3 regions of the Kocuria salsicia genome follow, and region 2 is predicted to be linked to each of the others. Evidence: riboswitches for the same ligand, from Rfam matches in the RefSeq annotation. Region 2 holds a riboswitch; each other region holds the start of a gene.
The links. Region 2 has a riboswitch for thiamine pyrophosphate ahead of ABD264_RS02270 (bifunctional hydroxymethylpyrimidine kinase/phosphomethylpyrimidine kinase). Riboswitches for the same ligand answer to the same signal wherever they lie in the genome.
Positions count from the first base shown of each region.

Region 1: it holds a riboswitch for thiamine pyrophosphate, as region 2 does, so the genes downstream of both, ABD264_RS06520 (ECF transporter S component) here and ABD264_RS02270 (bifunctional hydroxymethylpyrimidine kinase/phosphomethylpyrimidine kinase) in region 2, are expected to answer to the same signal.
Region 3: it holds a riboswitch for thiamine pyrophosphate, as region 2 does, so the genes downstream of both, ABD264_RS08215 (3-oxoacyl-ACP reductase) here and ABD264_RS02270 (bifunctional hydroxymethylpyrimidine kinase/phosphomethylpyrimidine kinase) in region 2, are expected to answer to the same signal.

Region 1 is NZ_BAAARF010000007.1:59,746-61,997, reverse strand. It holds gene ABD264_RS06525 (ABC transporter ATP-binding protein) at 1-320, opposite strand, end outside; gene ABD264_RS06520 (ECF transporter S component) at 317-943, opposite strand; TPP riboswitch at 1,001-1,107, opposite strand; gene ABD264_RS06515 (DUF4235 domain-containing protein) at 1,204-1,476, opposite strand; gene mnhG (monovalent cation/H(+) antiporter subunit G) at 1,607-1,972, opposite strand; gene ABD264_RS06505 (MrpF/PhaF family protein) at 1,969-2,238, opposite strand; gene ABD264_RS06500 (Na+/H+ antiporter subunit E) at 2,235-2,252, opposite strand, start outside.
Region 2 is NZ_BAAARF010000003.1:502,631-504,882, reverse strand. It holds gene ABD264_RS02275 (Rne/Rng family ribonuclease) at 1-1,218, shown strand, start outside; TPP riboswitch at 1,306-1,400, shown strand; gene ABD264_RS02270 (bifunctional hydroxymethylpyrimidine kinase/phosphomethylpyrimidine kinase) at 1,388-2,252, shown strand, end outside.
Region 3 is NZ_BAAARF010000008.1:238,479-240,730, reverse strand. It holds gene nhaA (Na+/H+ antiporter NhaA) at 1-798, opposite strand, end outside; TPP riboswitch at 944-1,072, shown strand; gene ABD264_RS08215 (3-oxoacyl-ACP reductase) at 1,118-1,882, shown strand; gene ABD264_RS08210 (LLM class flavin-dependent oxidoreductase) at 1,884-2,252, shown strand, end outside.

The DNA of each region.
Region 1 (2,252 bases), on a different contig from region 2:
ATCCGCGAGAGAACCACCTGCGTCTCCGGATCCTGGTGCATGAAGCCCACGGCCCCCCGCGCGTCGCGCGGGTCGGCGCCGTCGACCGTCAGTTCACCCGATCGGGACTGCCCGTCCGGATCCTGCTCCACACCCGCCAGGGCCTGCAGCAGGGTGGACTTGCCGGCACCGGAAGGACCCAGGAGCAGAACGCGCTCCCCTGCACCGATCTGCGCATCCACCCCCGCGAGGCTCGGGTTCTGGCGCCCGGGGTAGTGCCAGCCGAAGTTCTCGAGACAGACCGACGCGCCCACCGGGATGGTGGCCGACGCGGCTGTCATCGCCGGCGCGCGGCGCCGGATGCGAGGGCGCTGAGGACGCCCGTGGCCTGCAGCGCACGCACCACGAGCCACATCAGGGCGCCGGCGATCACGGCGCCGGAGAGCGTGGTGAACACGGCGTAGACAAGTTTCTGGTCCGTGGCCCACTCGTAGTTGTACAAGATGTTCTCGCTCACGGCGAGGAAGAGCCCGGAGACCGCGCCGCCCGCTGTGGCCGTGAGGAGCCCGAAGCTGCGGTAGCGGGTCAGCAGGAAGACGATCTCCACCCCCAGGCCCTGGATCACCCCGGAGAGGACCACGAGCCATCCCGCGTGGGTGCCCAGGAACATCTCCAGCACGGCCGCGAGCAGCTCACAGAAGATCGCGGCACCCGGCTTGCGGATGATCAGTGCACCGAGCGTGCCGGCCACGAGCCAGCCGCCCACGATGAGCCCGCCCGCGGGCGGATACGCCACGGACCCCGCAGAGACGGCCGGGGCGAGCAGGTTGGACCACAGCCAGAAGACCACGGCGCACACCGCCGCGAGAACGGAGGCGACCACGATGTCCACCACCCGCCACGAGTGCCGCCGGGAATTGCGTCCCTGGGGCGTTCGCGTGGATCTGGTGCCGACCTGTGTCATGTGAATCCTCCTGAAGATTCCAGGAGGGGAAGGCTCGCGTCCACGGGTGCGGACGGGTCCCTGAGATGCTCGACTCCCTAGCGCCGGTATGAACCGGATCAGGTTCGAGGGTCTGCGCTCACACGCACTCTCAGCGCCGCGGTGGCGCTCCCCTGTCGTTGAGTCGCCAGTCTAGACCACGGCACGCACGAGGGCCGGGTGCGTCGCGCACCCGGCCCTCGTGTGCAGGACCTCCCGGGCGCTCGGCCCGGTGGGGTACCTCAGATCTCGGACTGCGAGGTCTTGCCAGAGTCCTTCTTCTCGGACTCCATCTTGGACATCTGGCGGGCGATTCCCACCTTAATGACGGTGCCCACCACGCCGGTGATCATGGCCCACAGGATGATGTCCCGCCAGGCCTCGTCCTCATCCGGGTTCTTGGCGGGGGGTTCGTTGCCGGTGACCTGCTTCCACACCGCGGACAGGCCCTTGTTCGCGAGTGCCACGCCGCCCAGGGACGCCACGGTGCCGAGGATGTCCATCGCCTTGTTCATGAGGTGCTCCTTCTCGTCGCGAGTGCCGCCGGCGCTCGGGGGCCGACGGCGTGCTGCTTCCTCCCTCAGCATACGAAACTCGGCGCGTGGCTGGGCGGTGCGGGGCGCGGTTCACCCGGAAATTATGTCCTCAGCGTGATTCCTCGTGCCCGGCGCGGGCTACAACGTCCCGCAGCTCGTCCTGCATGAGGTTCTCCTCGTGCAGGTGCTTGGAGCGGTATGCGGCCCGGCCCACCATGTGCGCGGAGACCGGTGCGGTGAGCAGCTGGAAGACCCACGCGAGGATCAGCAGCGGGATCATGCGCGGCTCCCCGCTCTCGATGGCCACGGCCGTGAGCATGAGGAACAGGCCGAAGACCTGCGGCTTGGTGCCCGCGTGCATGCGCGAGAGCAGGTCCGGGAAGCGCACCAGGCCGATCGCGGCGGACAAGGACATCAGGGCACCCAGCACCAGGCACAGCAGGGCGATCACGTCCAGGACGGTGTGCCAGCTCATGAACGCTCCAGCCCCACGTTGCGCGCCACCGTGACGGAGCCCAGGAAGCCCACCAGGGAGACGATCACGAGCAGGATGATGTTGTTGGTGTGGTGGTTGTAGACCATGTCCACGGCCAGGCACGCCCCCACGATGGCAAGCAGCACGTCCGAGGCGATCACGCGGTCCAGCAGGGAGGGCCCCTTCGCCAGTCGGTAGATGGTCCCGGCGGCGGCCAGGGCGAGGATCGCCCCGCACAGCCACACGGCGACGTCGAGCATTGTCATGAGCGCTCCTCCCC
Region 2 (2,252 bases):
GACCACCCGCTCCAGGGCCGCTCCAGCGCCGCGCCCACGGACCACCGTGGCAACCGCAACGAGCGCAAGCGCTCTCGCTCCGGCAAGCCCCAAAGCAACCAGCAGCAGGGGCACTCCAAGTCCCAGAACCGGGGCGCGGGCTCGGAGGAGCAGGAGAACCAGGCCCGCGCCGAGGCCACCCGCGCTGCGCTCGCGAACATCGCCTCAGCCTCCACGCACGAGGACGACGACGCCGCGCAGCACGGTTCCGGTGCCGAGGCCACCCCGCAGGGTGGCGGCCAGAACCGGCAGGGCTCGGACACGAACGGTACTCCCGAGACTCACGGCTCCGCGGGCACCCACGGGGACTTGGACAACCGCAGCACCTCGGACGGCGAGTCCGACGGCGGCCGCCGCCGCAAGAAGCGCCGCGGCAAGCGCAGCCGGGGCCGTGGGCCGCAGGGCGAGGAGAATGGCACCCAGCAGGAGGGCTCGGCGGACGCGGGAGACTCCTCCGAGGGTGCGGACAGCTCCTCCAGCGTCACGATCCACGGCGAGGTCATCGAACTCCCGCAGGGACAGTCCGGCCAGGACCGCTCCGGCGCGCGTGACGTCGCAGGGCCCGGGGAGTCGCTCTCGCTGGACTCGCTGACGGCGGCGTTCACAGAGGAGACCTCCGGTGACTCCGCGCAGTCGGGGAAGAACCGTGGCGGATCCGGTGCGCCGGAGTCCGAGAGCTTCGACGGCTCCGAGGGCAAGGGCCCCGAGACCGCTGATTCCGGCTCGCGCGGGGGCAGCTCCCGCAACCGTTCGTCCAACGGCCGTGGCGGGTCCCGCCAGGGCAGCCGCCGCGCAGGACGCGACGGTGGTGCCGAGCAGGGCGGCCGTCAGGACGCGGAGTCGAACGCCCCGACATCCACCGGAAAGACCACAGCGCCCGCGCAGAACGGGGGCGCGGGCAGCCGTTCCGGCGTTCCCGCCACCACTGCCCAGCCAGCGGCCGAGACGCCGGCACCGGCGCGGCGTCGTCGAGGCTCGCGCCGTGCGGTGGCGCCGGCTGCCGCCCCCGGCACAGCGAGCGTGACCACCCAGGAGTACGAGGCGCAGAAGTCCACCGTCAGCCGCTTCACCGCGGCGGCCACCGGCCCGAAGAAGGCCGCGACCATGGACGGGCAGCCCACCGTGGTGGGCGTGGGTGTGAAGGCCCAGGACATCACGATGACCCGCAAGGGAGAGTGAACGCCGCCGCACCCCACTGGTGCGAGAGGTGAACCGATGCCGCAGGGGCGTCCGGAGGGATCCGGGCGCCCCTGTGGCATGATCGGTGGAGCACACACGGGGTGCCGCGCCACGCGGCTGAGAACACACCCGTCGAACCTGATCTAGCTCGCACTAGCGAAGGGATGTCGTGAACACCGCACCCGTCCTCACCGTGCCCCGCGTCCTGTCGATCGCCGGGACGGACCCCACCGGCGGCGCTGGCCACGCCGCGGACCTGAAGTCGATCGCCGCGATGGGCGGCTACGGCCTCAGCGTTGTCACCGCGGTGGTCGCCCAGAACACGCAGGGCGTGCGCAGCGTGCACACCCCTCCCGTCGACATTCTGCGCGCGCAGCTGGACGCGGTCTCGGACGATGTCGAGCTCGACGCCGTGAAGGTGGGGATGCTCGGTTCCGTGGACGTCATCGAGACGGTCCGGGAGTGGCTCGCGGCCGGTCGCGCGCCCGTGGTCGTTGTCGACCCCGTGATGGTCGCCACCGCCGGCGGGCGGCTGCTGGAGCGCGAGGCGGAGGAGGCTCTGCGCGGACTGCTGCCCGCGGCGGACCTCATCACCCCGAACCTTCCCGAGTTGGCGGTGCTCGCGGAGCGCCCCGTGGCCACCACGTGGGACGAGGCGCTCGCGCAGGGCCGCGCCGTCTCCGACGCCTTCGGCACGCGCGTGCTCGTCAAGGGCGGGCACCTGGGCGGCGAGCTCACGCCGGACGCCCTCGTGGTCCCGGGCGTCCACGAGCCGGTGGCCGAGTTCACCGGACCGCGCGTGGTCACACGCAACACCCACGGCACGGGCTGCTCACTGTCCTCCGCCGTGGCCACCGTGGTGGCTCGCACGGGGGACTGGGCCGGGGGCATCGGTACGGCCCGCGAGTGGCTGCGGGCCGCACTGCGCACCGCGGACACCCTGCACGTGGGCCACGGCAACGGCCCGGTGCACCACATGCACCACGTACAGGCCCTGGTCACGGACCCGCAGTTCCTGGCCGAGGCCTGCGCCG
Region 3 (2,252 bases), on a different contig from region 2:
CGGCACCAGGATCGCCCACGCGGCCCACGTGCGGTGCGCGAAGAAGCGGGGGAAGCGGTGCGCCAGCAGCCCGAACACGGCCAGCGGGACGAGCGCGAGGAGCAGCGGGAGCACGTGCACCTCGTCGGTGTAGAAGACCGCGATGATGGTGATGGCGAGCAGGTCGTCCACCACCGCGAGCGTCAGCAGGAACAGGCGGAGCGCGCTGGGCAGGTGCGAGCCCACGATCGCGAGGACGGCCACCGCGAACGCGATGTCCGTGGCGGTGGGGATCGCCCAGCCGCCCAGGGTCTCGGGGCTGCCGAGGTTAACGCCCGCGTAGATCAGAGCCGGGACGACGACGCCGCCCACGGCCGCCGCGATCGGCACCGCCGCCTTCCCGAGGTCCCGCAGATCACCCGCGACGAACTCGCGCTTGAGCTCCAGGCCCACGAGGAAGAAGAACACGGCGAGCAGCCCGTCCGCGGCCCACGTCCCCAGGCTGAGGTCCAGGTGCCACGGCTCGTAGCCGACCTTCAGGTCCCGGAGGGCGAAGTAGCTCTCCACGAAGGGCGAGTTGGCCCAGACGATGGCGAGGACGGCGGCGACCACCAGGAGGATGCCGGCCACGGTCTCGCGGCGCAGGACGTCCTGGAGGCGGGAGAAGAGGCCGCCCGAGGGGTGGTCGGGCTCGCACGGGGGCTCAGGATGGTTGAAGAAACCGGGCTCCGAGACGAAGCCGGAGGGTTCTGCCTGCACCACGGTTCCCGGGGTTCCGGGCTCAACGTGGGCAGGGGTGGTGCGGTGGTGCGGGGGCATGGATCACTCCAGTGTCGACGGGCATCACGCTCATTACCGCCGACCAGACTTCCCGGCACACCAGCCAGCAAGGGTAGCAGTGCGCTTTTGGGCGGCGCACGCGGGGCGGCTGCCATGAGGCTGAGCGGCTCCGTCTACACTGGCCACCAGTGACACGGGGTGCCGCCACCCTCCCCGCCCACCGGGCGGGCAGACAGAGGACCGCAGCGGCTGAGATGACACCCGTCGAACCTGTCCAGTTAGTACTGGCGAAGGGATGTCACGGTGGCACCGCGCAGGTGGCGCACCGCTTTCTTCGCCGTGAGCCACAGGAGTGAGCATGCGGATCGAGAACACCATTGTCCTGGTCACCGGGGGAGCCCGCGGGCTCGGGGAGCACCTCAGCCGGGCGTACGCGCGGGAGGGTGCGCGCGTCGTCGTGAACTACCACTCGAGCGAGGACCGCGCCCGGGCACTGGTCAGTGAATTGGGCGAGGGCAGGGCACTCGCGGTCCAGGCGGATGTGACCGACGCCCAGCAGGTGCGGGACATGGTCGCCCGCGCCCGGGAGCACTTCGGCGCACCGATCACGGTGGCCGTGAACAACGCCCTGGTGGACTTCAGCTTCAACGGCGATGCCCGCCCCACCCTGGACACCCTCACTGCGGAGAACCTGACCCAGCAGTTCGAGGGCGCCGTGGTGGGTGCCCTCAACGTGATGCAGGCGGTCACCCCGGGCATGGCGGAGGCCGGTGAGGGGCGCATTATCAACATCGGCACCAACCTCTTCCAGAACCCGGTGGTCCCCTACCACGACTACACCGCCGCGAAGGCCGCCCTGCTCTCCCTCACCCGCACCGCCGCCAAGGATCTGGGCCCGCAGGGCATCACGGTGAACATGATTTCCGGCGGCCTGCTGCGCATCACGGACGCGAGCGCCGCCACCCCGGACGAGGTCTTCGACTTCATTGCCGCCGGCACTCCCCTGGGCCGCGTGACCACCCCCGAGGAGTTCGCGGACACTGCCCTGTTCTTCGCCTCGGACTGGTCCCGCGGGGTCACCGGCCAGAACCTGGTGGTCGACGGCGGGCTGGTGATGGACTGACATGGCCGCCCCCTCTCCGCACGACGACGCCGCCCAGCCCGGTCCCGCGCACACGGCACCTGCCGGGGGCGCGGCGTCGGCAACCACCCCCGAAGCCGGGCCGACGCTCGGGACGGCCGCTGCGGCGTCGTCGCCCACGACCGCACCGGCCCGCCGCCTCCACCTCAACGCGTTCCTCGACGGCGCCGGCCACCACCAGGCCGCGTGGCGCGCCCCGAACTCCTCGGTGCACCGCCTCACGGACATCACCTACTACGAGGAGCTCGCGCAGACCGCCGAGCGCGGCCTGTTCGACGCCGTGTTCTTCGCGGACGGCCACAGCGTGGGCGACGTGTCCGGCGGACCCCACTGGTCGCTCGAACCGCTGACC